DNA from 4 places in the Pseudomonas sp. LBUM1656 genome. Region 2 is predicted to be linked to each of the others. Evidence: predicted binding sites of a transcription regulator. Region 2 holds the regulator's gene; each other region holds the start of a gene.

Region 1 (5,005 bases), 1.3 Mb from region 2:
TCGTTGTGGAGTGCCAGGTCGATGCCGACGGCCTCTTCTTCTTCCGTGATACGCAGACCCATGACAGCGTCCAGGACCTTGAGAATGATGTAGGTGACGATCGCGGTGTAGATCACCGTGAAGCCCACGCCTTTGCACTGAATCCAGACTTGAGCGGCGATGTCAGTGACGGTGCCGAAGCCACCCAGGGACGGTGCGGCGAACACACCGGTCAGGATCGCGCCGAGGATACCGCCGATACCGTGCACACCGAAGGCGTCCAGGGAATCGTCATAGCCGAGTTTGCGCTTCAGGGTGGTGGCGCAGAAGAAGCACACCACGCCCGCTGCCAGGCCAATGACCAGAGCGCCCATCGGGCCCACGGTGCCAGCGGCCGGAGTGATGGCGACCAGACCGGCCACTACACCCGAAGCGATACCCAGTGCACTGGGTTTGCCGTGGGTGATCCACTCAGCGAACATCCAGCCCAATGCAGCGGCGGCGGTTGCGATCTGGGTCACCAGCATCGCCATGCCGGCAGTGCCGTTGGCCGCAGCAGCGGAGCCGGCGTTGAAACCGAACCAACCCACCCACAGCATCGCGGCGCCCATCAGGGTGTAACCGAGGTTGTGAGGTGCCATCGGGGTGGTCGGGAAGCCTTTACGCTTGCCGAGCACGATGCACGCCACCAGACCGGCCACACCGGCGTTGATATGCACCACGGTGCCGCCAGCGAAGTCGAGTACGCCCCAGTCCCACATCAGGCCGCCGTTGCCGGACCAGACCATGTGCGCAATCGGTGCGTAAACCAGAGTGAACCACACGCCCATGAAGATCAGCATGGCGGAGAACTTCATCCGCTCGGCGAAGGCACCGACGATCAGCGCAGGGGTGATGATGGCGAAGGTCATCTGGAAGGTGATGAACACCGCCTCAGGGAACAGCGCCGCAGGACCGGTCAGGCTCGAAGGCGTGACACCGGCGAGGAATGCCTTGCCCATGCCGCCGAAGAACGAGTTGAAGTTGACGACGCCCTGCTCCATGCCGGTGGTGTCGAACGCGATGCTGTAGCCATAAATGACCCACAGAATGCTGATCAGACCGGTAATGGCGAAGCACTGCATCATCACGGAAAGAATGTTTTTGGAGCGAACCATGCCGCCGTAGAACAGCGCGAGGCCGGGAATGGTCATGAACAGCACGAGGGCTGTCGAGGTCATCATCCAGGCGGTGTCGCCGGAGTTGAGGACTGGGGCCGCCACTTCGTCTGCCGCCATAGCCAGGCTGGGCATTACGAGGGACAACAGGGCTCCTAGCCCTGCGAATTTACGCAGAGTCATATTGTTTTCTCCTGGGGCGTTGGGTTTGTGGCGGCGTTTAAATCGCGTCGGTATCGGTTTCGCCGGTACGGATGCGAATCGCCTGTTCCAGATTGACCACGAAGATCTTGCCGTCACCGATCTTGCCGGTGTTGGCGGCCTTGGTTATCGCCTCGATAACCCGGTCCAGATCCTTGTCGTCAATGGCGACATCGATCTTCACCTTGGGCAGAAAATCGACCACGTATTCCGCGCCGCGATACAGCTCGGTGTGACCCTTCTGCCGACCGAAGCCTTTGACTTCAGTAACGGTAATGCCCTGCACGCCGATCTCGGACAGCGACTCGCGCACGTCGTCCAACTTGAACGGCTTGATGATGGCAGTGACTAGCTTCATGAAAACTCTCTCCCGAATTGGTGGACTTGCCCCAGGAAAACAAACCCGTCTCAAGTCTAAGCGCAGTGCCTGGCTTTGTAACGCATCGTCGGCCTTTGATTGCCCGTCCGACGCCTGCTAACCACTCCGCACGAAACACTTCCCCCGTTCCGCTTGGCGCACTGCATTCGTCACAGCGACTGCATCAGTGCATGGGTCACTACCGACTAAGCAGAAAGCTTGCCATCTCGCCAAAACCCACTGAATTCAATCCCTTGAACGCTTCCGACAGCCGCTTCACGCAAACGGCCCGACGGATACGCACAACAACAGTGCGCGGCCGTCCGTCTCCATGCGCGAAAAGCGTGCATCCCTGCAGTCGGAATTGACTATAGACACTGCGTGATACACTGCCCGCCATTGTTGACAGGACATTTCCCATGCTCGCACCCAAAGACTTCCTCGACGCCCTGACCGGCACCGCTTCCCGCCTCTTCAGCGGCGAAACCCCGTTGCCGAAAAGCGAAATCGAAAGCCAGTTCAAGGCGTTGTTGCAGAGTGGTTTCAGCAAGCTGGACCTAGTGAGCCGGGAAGAGTTTGATAGCCAGATGGTTGTCCTCGCACGGACCCGTGCACGGTTGGAGAGTCTTGAGGCGAAGGTGGCGGAGCTGGAAGCGAAGCTGAATCCGCCCACCGAGTAACCCATCTGACAATGCGGTCCCCTGTGGGAGCGAGCCTGCTCGCGATTAGAGTCACCTCGGTCTCCAGCCATCCCACACTGGATAGACCACCCTGTAGGACCTGCCGAAGGCTGCAAATCTTCTGATCTACCGCCTCGCCACAATCTCGGCAACGTCCTACAAAGATCACCACCGCCGTCCGATAGCGCAGCGAAGCCCAGGTTCCTAAGCTCATTCTCAGCTGAATATTCAGCACTGGGTTTGGCGACCTGGAAGCTTAAGGCGCACGGCGACCATCTCTCGAGTCATGGCGGCTGTGCGTGGGAGACCTTCGGGTCTGCCGGGTTCCTTTTGCTCCGGTTCGCCAACCCGCGTACAGCTGCCACCCAATCGTTTGGCGACGATTGACGGCAGCCCCTTTAGCAAAAGGAGCTGTATCAATGAATAGCGATGACTCTTATCTAATCCCCCACGTCTTCACCCGCCATAAACTCCACCTCCACGCGCTTTTGATCGAAAACCAGCCTTGGTTCAGCGCCCGAGATCTGGGTCGTCTGCTTCGCCTTTTCCTCGACGAACGCGCCGTCCGGAAACTCGACCCCGATCAACATCAATCCGCACGAGTCGTCATCCACGGCAACATCGAAGACACCCTGCTGATCAGCGAATCCGGCGTCTACGCCCTGCTCGTCTACCACTACTGCCCCGAATACCGGGGCCTGCGCGAATGGCTGACCCACGACGTAGTGCCAGCCCTCAGAGATGCCCAACAACCGACCACAAGCGAACGCCCGATCCTGAGTCTGTTGAACTGGCCGGAGATGTCGCTGAGTTTGCTGCACTGGAATAATCAGCCGTGGATTCGGTTGCAAGATGCTCCGCAACTGTTGCCGAGCGGAGAGCAGACGCAGCGCCCGGTCAACGTGCCATGGTGGAAAAAAGCTTCGCGAGCGTTGCATTCTCTTTAAGCGCTCATCCACGCTCGATTTCGGCGCTTCGCAGATCGTAGGTCGATTGCAGATTCAGCCAAAATTCGGGCGTGGTGTTCAACAGAATGGAAAGCTTTTTTGCCAGACCCGCACTGACATCGCTCTGCTGCTTTACTACGTCGATCAATTCAGCCTCCGGCTCGTCCAACGAGCAAGCTAAAGCCGCGCTTGTAATGCCCAGCGGCTTCAGAAACTCCTCGCTGAGAACTTCACCTGGATGAATCGGCCGCATTCCAATCCGGTTCATTTACGCCTCCTATGGCTTCATTTATCCGTGATCATAAGCAGCAACCTTGATCTGGTAAAACCATCCGGGAGCTTTCACTGACGTCCTTCACCTATCTAGGCACGGTCCTACAAAAAGCGGCTCCATCGCCTGATTTATCGATGCACACCTGCTCCTTTAACCTTTTCTTTCTGATTTTCGAAAGACACCAATAATGAGAAGAAAAGGAAAAGGCACGGACCTCCGTAACCAAACTATTAAATCGGATGTAAGGAAGCTCACCTACAAGGCGTTTATTAAAAAAATCGCGCCTCGCGCTTCAAACATCGACATATCAGTTGTCAGGATTGAGCCGATTACTGCCGCAGCGATAGAGAAATGTCATTTATGGGAAGGAGCAGCAAACTACCCGTGGGAACGCATCCCCGACTGGAAGCGGAAAGATGCCAAGGGTTTGGATTTGGCAATTTGGTATGAGCAGAATCTTTGCGGCTTGTGCTATGCAACACCGCGACGAAGCGCTATCTGTCTGAAAATAGTACTTTTGCAGGGGGATCCAGACAAATCCCATCCGATTCGTGGCTTGATAGCTCCAGTCGCACTACTGGCCGCAGAATTCTATGCGCGTATGCTGGAGTGCAGAGAGATCGAAATCCAAGATCCTGATCCAAATGTTGTTTTTTACTATCAAGAACTCGGGTTCGACTTTGACCAGACCAACCGCCTTGTCATCTACTTGAGCGACCAATAACATCCAGGTAAACGAATCGCAGGAGGTGTACATGAGCCCCAAAAAGCGAAAGGCTAAGCTGTTACAGCTTGCTGAGTTTCACGCCGAAGCACGTCGCTTGGCTGGTGATTTATCGGCTAATCAACGACGCTTTATTGAAGTCGGTATCGCGCGCGGCAAAGAACTTGAGCCCGGCGGATGGTTGGCCGGAGGAAGAACCTAAATACCAATTCTTAAAAAAACCGCCTGAATGGCGGTTTTTTTTGTTCTACGTGACTATTTCGCCCCGTACTCGCAACATCCTGCGAAAGTTTCTCTCCTTTCCAGCCAGGCTCAAATCGGCCTCCCCGACTACCCTTCAAAAACCCCGCAGGAAGCGGTGCTCTTCAGCTCAAGGAACGACCATGTCTCTCTCCATCGTCCACAGCCGCGCCCAAATCGGCGTGGATGCGCCCGCCGTCACCGTCGAAGTCCACCTGGCCAACGGCCTGCCATCACTGACCATGGTCGGTTTGCCCGAAGCGGCAGTAAAGGAAAGCAAGGACCGGGTGCGAAGCGCGATCATCAATTCGGGCCTGCAATTTCCAGCGCGGCGTATCACCCTGAATCTCGCTCCTGCGGACTTACCGAAGGACGGCGGACGGTTTGATCTGGCGATCGCCCTGGGGATTCTGTCCGCCAGCGTGCAGGTGCCGACATTGACGCT
Region 2 (5,005 bases):
CCGCGGCTGGTGACATCGACGTGGTGACTTCGGTGGGCAACCTCGCCTACTTCGAGCAACTGCAAACGGCCGGTGACACCAAGCCTGTTCAGGGTTGGGGTGTGACCATCCAGTACCACGCCTCGCAAAACCGCGTCGTGCTGATCGACAAGGCGAAAGTTGTCGACAAGGACAACAACGTCACCCAAGGCGAAAAAATCGTCTACGACACCGCGAAAAAGCTGGCGAGCGCCGGGCGTGCTACGGGCAGCAAGGTTACCGAGTCGCGTCCGCGCATTGACATGGTGATCCAGCCCAAGCCGAAAACCGACGAGAAAAAGGCCCAGTAATGGCAACTCTGAAAGCTCAGCATCTGGCCAAGAGCTACAAGAGCCGCCAGGTCGTGCGTGACGTCAGCCTGTCCATCGACAGCGGTCAGATCGTCGGCCTGCTGGGTCCTAACGGCGCCGGCAAGACCACCTGTTTCTACATGATCGTTGGCCTGGTGCAGGCCGATCAGGGTCGCGTATTGATCGACGACCTCGACGTCAGCCACCAGCCTATGCACGGTCGTGCAAAGGCCGGTATCGGCTATCTTCCGCAAGAAGCGTCGATCTTCCGCAAACTCTCGGTGGCCGACAACATCATGGCCATCCTCGAGACCCGCAAGGAACTCGACAAGGCCGATCGTCGCAAAGAGCTGGAAAGCCTGCTGCAGGAATTCCACATCAGTCACATCCGCGACAACCTTGGCATGAGCCTGTCCGGTGGTGAACGCCGCCGCGTGGAAATTGCACGTGCACTGGCCACCAACCCGAAATTCATCCTGCTCGACGAACCTTTCGCCGGTGTGGACCCGATTTCGGTGGGCGACATCAAACAGATCATCTATCACCTCAAGGCCAAAGGCATTGGCGTGCTGATCACGGACCACAACGTCCGTGAAACCCTGGACATCTGCGAAACCGCCTACATCGTCAACGATGGCCAACTGATCGCCGAAGGTGACTCCGCTACCATCCTGGCCAACGAACTGGTCAAGGAAGTGTATCTGGGCCACGAGTTCCGCCTTTAAGCACCAAGGTGTCTGGCTGATTGTCCGAGCGTTTGTCTCGATAAAAAATCAACATTTTTTTATTGTTACAGCGCTCTAGGCAAACGCTGGCCTCAAAGATGTTCAGCTATCAGCAAGGGCAGCTCGTCAATAAGACTTTAAAAGTTTTTATTGTTACAGCGCTCTAGGCAAACGCTGCAGTTTCGGGCATATAATTTGCTTATGTTTGGCGCTCCGGCGCCCTGTAGTGGATGGCGCATGTGCGCCGGCGAATAAGGTGTTAAGCCCCTGCCATGAAACCATCGCTAGTCTTGAGAATGGGCCAGCAGCTGACGATGACACCGCAGCTGCAACAGGCCATCCGCCTGCTCCAATTGTCGACCCTGGACCTGCAACAGGAAATCCAGGAGGCCCTGGAGTCCAATCCGATGCTCGAACGCCAGGAAGAAGGCGACGACTTCGATAACGCCGACCCCTTGGCCGACAAAGCCGAACAGCTCCCCAACGCCGATGTCTCGGAACCCTCCTACCAGGAAACCGCCCCGACGGTGGACAACCTCGAGGAAGGTGACTGGAACGAGCGCATTCCCAACGAACTGCCTGTCGATACCGCGTGGGAAGACGTCTACCAGACCAGCGCCAGCAGCCTGCCGAGCAACGATGACGACGAGTGGGACTTCACCACCCGCACATCGGCCGGCGAAAGCCTGCAAAGCCATTTGCTGTGGCAACTGAACCTTGCACCGATGTCCGACACCGATCGCCTGATCGCCGTGACCCTGATCGATTGCATCAACAATCAGGGCTACCTGGACGAAACCCTCGAAGAAATTCTCGAGGCCTTCGATCCGGAGCTGGACATCGAGCTGGACGAGATCGAAGCCGTACTGCACCGCATCCAGCAATTCGAACCTGCCGGCATTGGCGCCCGCAACCTGGGCGAATGCCTGCTGCTGCAACTGCGCCAACTGCCCGCCAAGACGCCTTGGCTGGCCGAAGCCAAGCGTCTGGTCACTGATTACATCGACCTGCTAGGCGGCCGCGACTACAGCCAGCTGATGCGCCGCATGAAGCTCAAGGAAGATGAACTGCGCCAGGTGATCGAGCTGGTGCAGAGCCTCAACCCTCGTCCGGGTTCGCAGATCGAGTCCAGTGAAGCCGAGTACGTTGTTCCTGACGTGATCGTGCGCAAGGACAATGAGCGCTGGCTGGTGGAGCTGAACCAGGAATCCGTGCCACGTCTGCGGGTCAACGCCCAGTACGCCGGCTTTGTGCGCCGCGCCGACACCAGCGCCGACAACACTTTCATGCGCAATCAGTTGCAAGAAGCCCGCTGGTTCATCAAAAGCCTGCAAAGTCGCAACGAAACCCTGATGAAAGTAGCCACCCAGATCGTCGAGCATCAGCGCGGCTTCCTGGAGTACGGCGACGAAGCAATGAAACCGCTGGTGCTGCATGACATCGCCGAAGCGGTGGGTATGCACGAATCGACGATTTCCCGGGTGACCACGCAGAAATTCATGCATACCCCTCGGGGCATATATGAACTGAAATACTTTTTCTCCAGCCACGTCAGCACCTCCGAAGGCGGTGAATGCTCGTCCACAGCGATTCGCGCGATCATCAAAAAACTGGTTGCCGCGGAAAATCAGAAAAAGCCGTTGAGTGACAGCAAGATCGCTGGTTTACTGGAGGCACAAGGCATTCAGGTGGCTCGCCGCACCGTCGCCAAGTACCGCGAATCCCTCGGGATCGCGCCTTCGAGCGAACGCAAGCGGTTGATGTAGAGCCACGCCACAGCGTTCCAGTGGCAGGCATTTCTGCCTGCCGCTTTATGCACTGGCAACGAAGGAGAAGCTGTATGCAAGTCAACATCAGTGGACACCAACTGGAAGTGACCGAACCTCTTCGCACCTACATCGGCGAAAAACTCGAACGATTAGAGAGGCATTTCGACAAGATCACCAACGTGCAGGTCACGATGACGGTCGAAAAGCTCAAGCAAAAAATCGAAGCCACGCTGCATATTCCCGGCAATGAAGTGGTCGCCAACGCGGAGCATACTGATATGTACGCGGCGATCGACGCATTGACCGACAAGCTCGATAAACAACTCAAAAAGCATAAGGAAAAGACCCAGAGCCTCCTACAGGGCGCGACCGGTCGTTAACACTCCCAACCCATGATCCGACTTGAAAGCATCCTGACCCCCGGCCGTTCCCTCGTGAACGTGCCGGGCGGCAGCAAAAAGAAAGCCCTCGAGCAAATTGCCAACCTAATCCATCGCGAAGTGCCGGATCTGGCCATGCAGGATGTTTTCGAGAGCCTGGTCGCCCGTGAAAAACTCGGTTCTACCGGTTTTGGCAACGGCATCGCCATCCCCCACTGTCGCCTCAAGGGTTGCACCTCACCCATCAGTGCCTTGATGCACCTCGATGCACCCATCGATTTCGACGCCATCGACGGCGCCCCGGTTGACCTGTTATTCGTTCTGCTGGTCCCGCAAGCCGCCACCGATGCGCACCTGGAGCTACTGCGCCAGATCGCTAGCATGCTCGATCGCAAGGAGGTGCGCGAAAAACTGCGCAGCGCCCCGAGCAATGAAGCCTTGTATCAGGTTGTCCTGGACGAGCAAAACGGTCACTAATCATGCGCTTGATCATTGTCAGTGGCCGTTCCGGCTCAGGTAAAAGTACCGCACTCGATGTTCTCGAGGACAACGGCTACTACTGCATCGACAACCTGCCCGCCGGATTGCTGCCGGAGCTGGCCGAGCGCGCGCTGATTCATACCGAACTGGCACAACCGCTGGTTGCCGTCTCCATCGACGCGCGCAACCTGCCGAGTCACCTGTCGCGGTTTCCCGAATTACTCGAAGAAGTCCGCAGTCGGCATATCAAATGCGATGTGCTGTATCTGGACGCCGATGAAGAAACGTTGCTCAAACGCTTTTCGGAAACCCGTCGACGCCACCCTCTGAGCACTGCGCACCGTTCGTTGGCCGAGGCGATTCAAGACGAGACCCAGTTACTGGGCCCTATCGCCGACCTGGCCGATCTCAAGGTCAACACCACCAACCTGAACCTGTATCAGCTGCGCGATACCATCAAGTTGCGCCTGTTGAACCAGCCTGAAGCCGGTACTGCGTTCCTGGTGGAATCTTTCGGGTTCAAGCGTGGCATGCCGGTGGATGCCGACCTGGTGTTCGACGTGCGCTGCCTGCCCAACCCTTACTGGAAGCCCGAATTGCGCGAGCAGTCCGGGCTTGATCAACCGGTGGCCGAGTACCTGGCGGCGCAACCGGATGTCGAAGAGATGTTCCAGGACATCTCAACGTACCTGCTCAAGTGGTTGCCGCGCTTTGCCGCCAGCAACCGAGCCTATGTCACCGTTGCCATTGGCTGCACTGGCGGGCATCACCGCTCCGTCTACCTGACCGAACGTCTGGGCCAGGTCCTGCAACAATCCCTGAAGAACGTCCAGGTTCGCCACCGCGACCTCAGCTAAAGGATTCACATCGCGATGCCTGCTCTGGAAATCGAAATCATCAACAAGCTGGGCCTGCATGCGCGCGCTTCGGCAAAATTCGTCGGTGTTGCCGGTGAGTTCAAGGACTGCACGATCAGAGTAGGACGCACGCCAGAATCCACGGTCGATGGCAAAAGCATCATGGCGATGATGATGTTGGCGGCGGGCAAAGGCACAAAGATTCACCTGAGCACCGAAGGTGAAAAGGCTGATGAGGCGCTGCAGGCATTGGTGGATTTGATCAACGACTACTTTGGCGAAGGCGAATAAAAGTCAAAAGATCGCAGCCTCGTTTCACTCGACAGCTCCTACAGGGATCCGCGTAGGCCTGTAGGAGCTGTCGAGTGAAACGAGGCTGCGATCTTTTGATCTTGTCTCAAGCCAACGCCGTATCCATCACCATCATCAAACAAAACCCGATCAACAACCCAAGGCTCGCCAGCT
Region 3 (5,005 bases), 650 kb from region 2:
GGTACGTTGTCGACGATCGACTGGTACAGCGGGGTCATGTCTTCAGCCATGTCGGTGTGTTCCAGACCGGCGATGCCGTTCAGGGCCGAGGCGTAGACGACTTTGAAGTCCAGCTGTTCTTCGGTAGCACCGAGGTTGTCGAACAGGTCGAAAATCTGGTCCAGAACCCAGTCCGGACGCGCGCCTGGACGGTCAACCTTGTTGATGACCACGATTGGACGCAGGCCGGCTTCGAAAGCCTTCTTGGTCACGAAACGGGTTTGCGGCATAGGGCCGTCTTGAGCGTCAACCAGCAGCAGAACGGAGTCAACCATCGACATTACGCGTTCAACTTCGCCGCCGAAGTCGGCGTGGCCCGGGGTGTCCACGATGTTGATGTGGAAGCCGTTCCAGTTGATGGCGGTGTTTTTCGCCAGAATGGTAATACCGCGCTCTTTCTCCTGGTCGTTGGAGTCCATCACGCGCTCGTCGTTGAGCTCGTTGCGCTCCAGGGTGCCGGATTGACGCAAGAGTTTGTCTACCAGGGTGGTTTTACCATGGTCAACGTGAGCAATGATGGCGATGTTGCGTAGATTTTCGATCACTTGTGTATCTCGATCAGAGGATTCGGTGTGCTGACAGGTCGTGGCAGCGATTAACAGTAGAGTCAGGCCTTGCCGTTACAGCTTGACGGCAGAGTCGGGGGGCCGGTGACGCAGGCCACAGGCATACAGCCCCGGGCTCTTAGCTCGGTCGATAAACGCGCACATTGGCATGCCCCTCACTGAGCAAATGGTGGGCATGCAGGCGACTCATCACGCCTTTGTCGCAATACAGCAGGTACTGGCGAGTAGGGTCCAGTTCCTTGAAACGAGCGTTCAATGCATAAAACGGCATCGTTTGTACCTCAATGCCATCGAGGCCCAGCGGGTCGTCTTCAGCGGCATCCGGATGACGGATGTCGATGACGATCTGACCAGCCAGCGCTTCGCTGACTTCTTCGATCTGCAAGTCCTGGCCCAATTCGTCGATCACGCGATCGATCGGCACCAGCTTGGCGTTCTCGAGCGCACGCTCAAGGACTGCCATGTCGAACTGTTGCTCTTCGTACTCCACGCGCGGACGCTTGGCGTGGGTCTTGGGGTTCACCGAGATGACCCCGCAGTATTCCGGCATGTGCTTGGCGAAGTCGGCAGTGCCGATTTCGTTGGCCAGGTCGATGATGTCCTGCTTGTGACTGGCGATCAGCGGACGCAAGACCAGCTTGTCGGTCACGCAGTCGATCACGGACAGGTTCGGCAGTGTCTGACTCGACACCTGGGAAATCGCCTCGCCGGTAACCAGCGCTTCGATGTCCAGCCGATCGGCAATACGGGAAGCAGCGCGCAACATCATACGCTTCAAAACTACGCCCATATGACTGTTATCGACTTTCCCGAGAATTTCTCCCAGTACTTCCTCGAATGGCACACTCACAAATAACACGCGTTGGGAGCTGCCGTACTTCTTCCAGATGAAGTGCGCGACTTCCATCACGCCCAGTTCATGGGCCCGTCCGCCCAGATTGAAGAAGCAGAAATGGCTCATCAGGCCGCGGCGCATGATCTGGTACGAGGCAACGGTCGAATCGAAGCCGCCGGACATCAGTACAAGCGTCTGTTCCAGGGCACCCAGCGGATATCCGCCGATGCTGTTGTGCTGGCTGTGGATCACGAACAACCGTTTGTCGCGAATTTCGATGCGGACTTCGATTTCCGGCTCTTTCAGCGAGATTCCGGCGGCGCCGCACTGACGACGCAGTTGGCTGCCGATGTATTTCTCGACGTCCATCGAACTGAATTCATGCTTGCCGGCCCGCTTGCAGCGCACCGAAAAGATCTTCCCGGCCAGCGCCTCGCCGAAGTGCTGCTTGCACTTGGCGACGATATCGTCGAAGTCGCCCAGCGGGTATTCGTCGACTTGCAGGAAATGCGCGATGCCCGGCATGCAGCTCAGGCGCTCGGTCATCTCCTTCAGGGCTTTGGGCTCGCTGACGCGGGTTTCCAGCTCGAGATTGTCCCACACACCGTTCACCACCACAGCCGGGTCCAGGTCGCGGAGCACGGTACGGATGTTTTTGGCCAACTGGCGGATGAAACGCATCCGTACCGGGCGGCTCTTGATGGTGATCTCGGGGAAGACTTTTACGATTAGTTTCATGAAAACAGCGCGCGCTGGGCCAGCCGAAAAAGGGGGGCGCGGATTATAGCGGAAATTGCTCAAGGTTTAACCAGTTAATGTGCAGAAGGTTTTGCACGCACCAAAACGGGTCATTTATTGATTTTAACGCTACATTGTAGGGCGAGATTTTCCGCTTACAGACGCTTTGTGCCTTTATAAGCGTGTTATTGGGGCAAAAAACCCATGGTGGGGCACTGGCATGCAATTTGCTCCCTTGTGAGGCAGGTTGCCTTGGCAGAGTATTCGCGCCGGCATCACCCACATTCTAAGGGCATCCACTACTAAGCCCGAAGCCACCCGGAGGACACTATGTCGAAGTCGGTTCAACTCATCAAAGATCATGACGTCAAGTGGATTGATCTGCGCTTCACGGACACCAAAGGCACTCAGCACCACGTGACCATGCCGGCTCGCGACGCGCTGGATGAAGCTTTCTTCGAAGAAGGCAAAATGTTCGACGGTTCCTCCATCGCTGGCTGGAAAGGCATCGAAGCTTCCGACATGATCCTGCTGCCGGACGACAGCACTGCCGTTCTCGACCCGTTCACCGAAGACCCAACGCTGATCATCGTGTGCGACGTCATCGAGCCGTCGACCATGCAAGGCTACGATCGCGACCCACGTGCGATCGCCAAGCGTGCCGAGGAATACCTGAAGTCGACCGGTATCGGCGATACCGTATTCGTTGGCCCGGAGCCTGAGTTCTTCATCTTCGACCAAGTGAAGTTCAAGTCCGACATCTCCGGCTCGATGTTCAAAATCTTCTCCGAACAGGGTTCCTGGATGTCCGACCAGGACATCGAAGGCGGCAACCATGGCCACCGTCCAGGTATCAAAGGCGGTTACTTCCCGGTTCCACCGTTCGACCACGACCACGAAATCCGTACCTCCATGTGCAACGCCATGGAAGAAATGGGCCTGGTCATCGAAGTTCACCACCACGAAGTGGCAACTGCTGGCCAGAACGAAATCGGTGTGAAGTTCAACACCCTGGTCGCCAAGGCTGACGAAGTTCAGACCCTGAAGTACTGCGTGCACAACGTAGCTGTTGCTTACGGCCGCACCGCGACCTTCATGCCTAAGCCTCTGTACGGCGATAACGGTTCGGGTATGCACGTTCACTTGTCCATCGCCAAAGATGGCAAGAACACCTTCGCTGGCGAAGGTTATGCCGGCCTGTCCGACACCGCCCTGTACTTCATCGGCGGCATCATCAAGCACGGTAAGGCCCTGAACGGCTTCACCAACCCGTCGACCAACTCTTATAAGCGTCTGGTCCCAGGTTTCGAAGCTCCGGTCATGCTGGCCTACTCGGCTCGCAACCGTTCCGCTTCGATCCGTATTCCTTACGTGTCCAGCCCTCGCGCTCGCCGTATCGAAGCCCGCTTCCCGGATCCGGCAGCCAACCCGTACCTGGCCTTCGCTGCCCTGGTAATGGCCGGCCTGGACGGTATCCAGAACAAGATCCACCCTGGCGACGCAGCTGACAAAAACCTGTACGACCTGCCGCCTGAAGAGGCGAAAGAGATCCCACAAGTTTGCGGCAGCCTGAAAGAAGCCCTGGAAGAGCTGGACAAAGGTCGTGCGTTCCTGACCAAAGGCGGCGTGTTCTCCGATGACTTCATCGACGCTTACATCGCCCTGAAAAGCGAAGAAGAAATCAAGGTACGCACCTTCGTACACCCACTGGAATATGAGCTGTACTACAGCTGCTGATCCGGTAGCGCCTGCGAAAGCGGCGTGACAAAAAAAGAGGCCTCCTTCGGGAGGTCTTTTTTATGCCCGCAATTTTATGACTGATAAAAATCCCCTGTGGGAGCGGGCTTGCTCGCGAATGCGGCGTGTCAGCCAACATCATTGCTGAATGACACACCGCATTCGCGAGCAAGCCCGCTCCCACAAGGGATTTTGTGGTGGGGATCTCGGTAAATCATGCCCGGATGTTTATGAATTGGGTCAATCACCACCCCCTGACCTATGCTGCACCCCAACGCTTTCGTTTCTGGTCGATTTTATGGGTCGTGGTTTTCTTTTGATGTTGCTGCTGATCGCCCTGCCCGCCGCAGCGCAGATCTATAAGTACACCGACGCCTCCGGCAACACCGCCTACAGCAATCAACCGCCTGATGGCGTCAAGGCGCTACCGGTCGAGTTGCCGCCGCTTAACAGCGTAGAGCGGCAGCCCCCTCCTGCCCCGCCTGCCGAAGCCACCAACAACGAACAGCCTCGCAGCGCCTACGAGGTGCTGGAGTTGACCGGTCTGCCCACCGACGAAGCCCTGCGCGCCAACAATGGCACGTTCACGGTCAGCGTCATGATCAAACCGCGCCTTCAGGCACCGCACCTGTTCAGATTACTGCTGGATGATCAACCCTACGGGCAGTCGAGCAACGTGCCGATCCTGCAACTGGTGAACATTGACCGTGGCGAACACAGCCTGGCGGTGCAGGTGATCGACGGCGAGAACATCGTCCAGCAAAGCCCGACGGTGACGCTCACCGTGCAGCGGGTGCACAAGCCATGAGGGCGTGGCTGCTGATTGCCTGCCTGATCGCGCTGCCGGTATCAGCCGAGGTCTTCACCTACGTCGACGCTCAGGGCAATCGGGTCTACACCGACCAGCCAGGCTCAGGCAACGCCAAGCGTGTGCCACTGGCGACGAGCAATCGCATGTCCGCCAACCCGACTGGCGCGAGCCCCGTGGTTGCCGCCAAAAAGAATGAAGAACTGCTGCTGTTCCACTACGACATGCTCCGCGTACTGGTCCCGGAACCGGACGCTACGGTCCGTAGCAATGCCGGCGAGC
Region 4 (5,005 bases), 720 kb from region 2:
AATGCGGTCGTGGGGCAGACCGAGTTTTTCGATACCGTCCAGGTACTCCTGGCACGCACGCCCTTCGATCACTTTCAGTTGGCGAGTAATCAGCGTGTTCCACACCGCGTGTTCTTCAGCGGGGTAGTCGATAAAACCTTGCGCATCGGGCTCGCGAGCCACGTATTGCGTCTGCTTCATGCTGCTCTCCTGCTAGGGGATTTCGTTCTTGTTATGTGTTGCTATGGACATAGGAATACCCCAATGATTGCGGCCTTGCAGTAGGTGATCGGCGCTCTATGTAGGAAAAAATCGCGAAAAACGTAAAGTATTCGTTACGAATCGGCAGCCGCCGTGTAGTTGCTGAGATTCTCGGGTTTGAAAAGCGCTTTGACTGTCACATAATCTTGACGGCTTTCTCAGTGCCCTATCAGAAAAATCGGGCGCTAACCCTGTGGGAGCCAGCCTGCTGGCGATAGCGGTCTGTCATTCGACATCAATATCGCCTGATGCGACGCCATCGCCAGCAGGCTGGCTCCCACAGGTCAATCATCGTTTATCAGGTCTTTTATATGCGTATCAAAGTCCACTGCCAGAACCGCATCGGCATCCTGCGCGACATTCTCAACTTGCTGGTCGAGTACGGGATCAACGTCGCTCGTGGTGAGGTCGGCGGTGAGCATGGCAACGCGATCTACCTGCATTGCCCGAACCTGATCAACATTCAGTTCCAGGCGTTGCGTCCGAAATTCGAATCGATTGCCGGGGTGTTTGGCGTCAAGCGTGTAGGGCTGATGCCCAGCGAGCGTCGGCACATGGAGCTCAATGCCTTGCTCGGCGCTTTGGAGTTTCCGGTGCTGTCGATCGACATGGGCGGCTCAATCGTCGCGGCCAACCGTGCGGCGGCGCAGTTGCTGGGTGTGCGGGTCGATGAGGTGCCGGGCATTCCGCTGTCCCGTTATGCCGAGGATTTCGACTTGCCGGAACTGGTGCGCGCCAACAAGTCGCGGATCAACGGGCTGCGGGTCAAGGTCAAGGGCGATGTGTTTCTCGCCGACATCGCGCCATTGCAGTCGGAGCATGACGACAGCGAAGCCATGGCGGGCGCGGTGTTGACGCTGCACCGGGCTGACCGGGTCGGTGAGCGCATCTATAACGTGCGCAAGCAGGAATTGCGTGGGTTCGACAGCATTTTCCAAAGCTCCAAGGTGATGGCAGCGGTGGTGCGTGAAGCAAGGCGCATGGCGCCGCTGGATGCGCCGCTGTTGATAGAAGGCGAAACCGGCACCGGTAAAGAGTTGCTGGCGCGTGCCTGTCACCTGGCGAGCCCTCGCGGCCAGTCACCCTTGATGGCGCTCAACTGCGCCGGCTTGCCGGAATCGATGGCCGAGACTGAGTTGTTCGGTTACGGGCCCGGTGCTTTCGAAGGGGCGCGGGCCGAAGGCAAGCTCGGGCTGCTGGAACTGACGGCGGGCGGTACGCTGTTTCTCGATGGCGTCGGGGAAATGAGCCCGCGGTTGCAGGTGAAATTGCTGCGTTTCCTGCAGGACGGTTGCTTCCGCCGTGTAGGCAGTGATGAAGAGGTTTATCTGGATGTGCGGGTGATCTGCGCGACGCAGGTGGATTTGTCCGAGTTGTGCGCGCGCGGTGAGTTTCGCCAGGATCTGTATCACCGCTTGAACGTGCTGTCGCTGCACATCCCGCCGCTACGCGAATGCCTCGACGGTTTGACGCCGCTGGTAGAACACTTCCTCGATCAGGCCAGCCGGCAGATCGGTTGCCCGCTGCCGAAACTGGCGCCGGCGGCGCTGGAGCGGCTCAGTCATTACCATTGGCCGGGCAATGTCCGGCAGTTGGAGAACGTGCTGTTCCAGGCAGTTTCCCTGTGCGAGGGCGGGACCGTGAAGGCCGAGCACATTCGCTTGCCGGACTACGGCGTGCGTCAGCCGCTTGGCGATTTTTCGCTTGAGGGTGGTCTGGATGAGATCGTCGGGCGCTTTGAGAAAGCGGTGCTGGAGCGGCTGTATTCCGAGCATCCGAGCAGTCGGCAACTGGGCAAGCGGTTGGGGGTTTCGCACACGACCATTGCCAACAAGTTGCGTGAGTACGAAGTGGGCAAAGACCCCGGCAACACCTAGGTCCCTGTAGCAGCTGTCGAGCACCGCGAGGCAGCGTTCGGCGGCGCAGCCGTCGCAAACCCGGCGTGCAAGGTTTTGCTGCTACACCGCGGGGGCTGGTTTTACGACGGCTTCGCCGCCGAACGCTGCCTCGCGGTGCTCGACAGCTGCTACAAGGGTTTCGTTGAGCTCACGAGGCTGACACTTGCCACCAAACGGCATAACACCGCCGGTTTTTCGTCTCCGATACATTTCCCCAATCCCCGCAAAACCCCTCAAGTCCTTTGTTTGCCGGGCCTCGCGCCGTCAAAAGAAAGTTGGTCTGCAAATTGCTTATCGCTCAGCAGTACAGCGGTGGGCGGCAAACGTCCGGCATGCAGAGGAAAGAGTGTGGATAAGTACCTTTATGTGGCAATGACCGGCGCCAGCCAGAATGCACTGGCGCAGAAGGCTCATGCCAACAACCTGGCAAACATCTCCACCAACGGTTTTCAGAAGGACCTGGAACAGGCCCGTTCGATGCCGGTGTTTGGTGACAGCTTTCCGGCGCGTGCGTTTGCCATGACCGAGCGTCCGGCCACCGACTTCTCTCCAGGGTCGCTGGTTGAAACCGGTCGCGACCTCGACGTTGCGGTGCAAGGCAATGGCTGGATCGCCGTGCAGACCCCGGACGGCGCTGAAAGCTACGTGCGCACTGGCAGCCTGAACGTGGACGCCCTGGGCGTGCTGCGGGCCGGCAACGGTATGCCGGTGATGGGCAATGGCGGACCAATCGCCGTGCCGCCCGAGCAGCAGATCGAAGTCGGCGAAGACGGCACCATCAGCATCCGTGCCATGGGCGAAGGCCCGCGCGTGATGGCTGAAGTCGACCGCATCAAACTGGTCAACCCTGACCTGAAGAACATGACCAAGGGCCTGGACGGTTCGATCCACACCAAGGACGGCAAGCCGGCGCAAGCCGATGCGGGCGTCAAGCTGGTGTCCGGATTCCTTGAGTCGAGCAACGTCAACGCCGTGGAAGAAATGACCTCGGTGCTGGCGCTGGCCAAGCAGTTCGAGCTGCACATCAAGATGATGAACACCGCAAAAGACGATGACCAGGCCATGGCTCGGGTCTTGCAGATCAGCTAATTATCAGAACGTCGCGCCGTAAAACAGGCGCACGAGGAGAATCGAATGCTTCCGGCTCTATGGGTTGCCAAAACAGGTCTGTCCGCCCAGGACACCAACCTGACGACCATTTCCAACAACCTGGCCAACGTGTCGACCACGGGTTTCAAACGTGACCGCGCCGAGTTCCAGGACTTGCTCTATCAGATCAAACGCCAGCCAGGCGCCCAGTCGACCCAGGACAGCGAACTGCCGTCCGGTCTGCAAGTGGGTACCGGTGTGCGCATCGTCGGCACCCAGAAAAACTTCACCGCCGGCAGCCTGCAAACCACCGAGCAGCCGTTGGACCTGGCCGTCGACGGTCGCGGTTTCTTCCAGATCCTGCAGCCGGACGGCACCACGTCCTACACCCGTGACGGCACGTTCCACCTTGACTCCAACGGTCAGATCGTCAACGCCAGCGGCTTCGCCCTGGAACCGGCCATCGTCATTCCGAACGACGCACAGACCTTCACGGTCGGTCGCGACGGCACCGTGTCCATCACCGTTCCGGGTAACCCGGCCAACCAGGTGATCGGCAACCTGCAAACCGCCGACTTCATCAACCCGGCCGGCCTGCAAGCTGTGGGGAACAACCTGTTCCTGGAAACCGCTGCCAGCGGTGCGCCGCAAATCGGCACCCCGGGCCTGAACGGTTTCGGTACCACGCTGCAGAACACCCTGGAAACGTCCAACGTCAGCACCGTTGAAGAGATGGTCAACATGATCACCACTCAGCGCGCCTACGAGATGAACTCCAAGGTGATCTCCACCGCCGACCAGATGCTCTCGTTCGTAACGCAGAATCTGTAATCAGTCTATGAGGCGGCCATGAGGCCGCCTGCAACACCGTGAGGTAGGGTCATGAATCGCTTTGTATCTGTTCTGGCACTGAGTGGGGTCGTCGTGCTCGCGGGCTGCGTCGCTCCGCCGCCCAAGCCCAATGACCCTTACTACGCCCCGGTGTTGCCGCGTACGCCGCTGCCGGCTGCCGCCAATAACGGCTCGATCTACCAGGCCGGTTTCGAACAGAACCTGTACAGCGACCGCAAGGCGTTCCGGGTCGGCGACATCATCACCATCACCCTGAACGAACGCACCCAGGCCAGCAAGAACGCCAACTCGCAAATCGGCAAGAACAGCAAGACCGACATCGGTCTGAGCTCGTTTTTCGGCGGTGGCCTGAGCACCAGCGATCCGGTGGGCAGCGGTAGCCTGAGCCTGGACGTCGGTTACGAAGGTGACCGTGCGACCAAGGGGGACAGCAAGTCCGGCCAGAGCAACAGCCTGACCGGCTCGATCACCGTGACCGTCGCCGACGTGCTGCCCAACGGCATCATCGCCGTGCGCGGCGAGAAGTGGCTGACGCTCAACACCGGCGATGAGCTGGTACGGATTGCCGGCATGGTGCGCGCCGATGACATCGCCACCGACAACACCGTGTCGTCGACTCGCGTCGCCGATGCACGCATCACCTACTCGGGCACCGGTGCGTTTGCCGATGCGAGTCAGCCAGGCTGGTTCGACCGTTTCTTCCTCAGCCCGCTGTTCCCTTTCTAGGTGGCTACGTTGAATCTTAAACACCTGATGGTGGCTGCCCTGATGCTCTCGGCTGCGTTCAACGCGCAAGCCGAGCGGCTGAAGGATATCGCCAGTATTTCCGGCGTACGTTCCAACCAATTGATCGGCTACGGCCTGGTGGTCGGGCTTAACGGCACCGGCGACCAGACGACGCAAACCCCGTTCACCCTGCAGACCTT

The links. The regulator sigma-54, encoded in region 2, starts transcription at its own class of promoters, with help from an activator protein. The targets are predictions, from matches to a motif close to ANTGGCATNNANNTTGCTNT.
Region 1: a site for sigma-54 is predicted at 1,903-1,922, ahead of glnK (P-II family nitrogen regulator). Genes of this name have one in related genera too.
Region 3: a site for sigma-54 is predicted at 2,393-2,412, ahead of glnA (glutamate--ammonia ligase). Genes of this name have one in related genera too.
Region 4: a site for sigma-54 is predicted at 2,413-2,432, ahead of ACA072_RS07655 (flagellar basal body rod protein FlgF). Genes of this name have one in related genera too.

Annotation. Positions count from the first base shown of each region.
Region 1 is NZ_CP166800.1:6,194,215-6,199,219, forward strand. Features, by position in the region: gene ACA072_RS28170 (ammonium transporter) at 1-1,319, opposite strand, end outside; gene glnK (P-II family nitrogen regulator) at 1,357-1,695, opposite strand; gene ACA072_RS28180 (accessory factor UbiK family protein) at 2,115-2,375, shown strand; gene ACA072_RS28185 (BRO-N domain-containing protein) at 2,795-3,322, shown strand; gene ACA072_RS28190 (HigA family addiction module antitoxin) at 3,327-3,590, opposite strand; gene ACA072_RS28195 (N-acetyltransferase) at 3,784-4,320, shown strand; gene ACA072_RS28200 (hypothetical protein) at 4,352-4,522, shown strand; gene ACA072_RS28205 (YifB family Mg chelatase-like AAA ATPase) at 4,704-5,005, shown strand, end outside.
Region 2 is NZ_CP166800.1:1,008,243-1,013,247, reverse strand. Features, by position in the region: gene lptA (lipopolysaccharide transport periplasmic protein LptA) at 1-329, shown strand, start outside; gene lptB (LPS export ABC transporter ATP-binding protein) at 329-1,054, shown strand; gene ACA072_RS04350 (RNA polymerase factor sigma-54) at 1,327-2,820, shown strand; gene hpf (ribosome hibernation-promoting factor, HPF/YfiA family) at 2,895-3,203, shown strand; gene ptsN (PTS IIA-like nitrogen regulatory protein PtsN) at 3,216-3,680, shown strand; gene rapZ (RNase adapter RapZ) at 3,683-4,540, shown strand; gene ACA072_RS04330 (HPr family phosphocarrier protein) at 4,556-4,831, shown strand; gene ACA072_RS04325 (ZIP family metal transporter) at 4,938-5,005, opposite strand, start outside.
Region 3 is NZ_CP166800.1:362,582-367,586, reverse strand. Features, by position in the region: gene typA (translational GTPase TypA) at 1-584, opposite strand, end outside; gene thiI (tRNA uracil 4-sulfurtransferase ThiI) at 724-2,178, opposite strand; gene glnA (glutamate--ammonia ligase) at 2,509-3,915, shown strand; partial or broken gene ACA072_RS01710 (metal ABC transporter ATP-binding protein) at 4,012-4,101, shown strand; gene ACA072_RS01705 (DUF4124 domain-containing protein) at 4,214-4,723, shown strand; gene ACA072_RS01700 (DUF4124 domain-containing protein) at 4,720-5,005, shown strand, end outside.
Region 4 is NZ_CP166800.1:1,727,573-1,732,577, forward strand. Features, by position in the region: gene phhA (phenylalanine 4-monooxygenase) at 1-180, opposite strand, end outside; gene ACA072_RS07650 (sigma-54-dependent transcriptional regulator) at 552-2,117, shown strand; gene ACA072_RS07655 (flagellar basal body rod protein FlgF) at 2,487-3,227, shown strand; gene flgG (flagellar basal-body rod protein FlgG) at 3,273-4,058, shown strand; gene flgH (flagellar basal body L-ring protein FlgH) at 4,110-4,805, shown strand; gene ACA072_RS07670 (flagellar basal body P-ring protein FlgI) at 4,833-5,005, shown strand, end outside.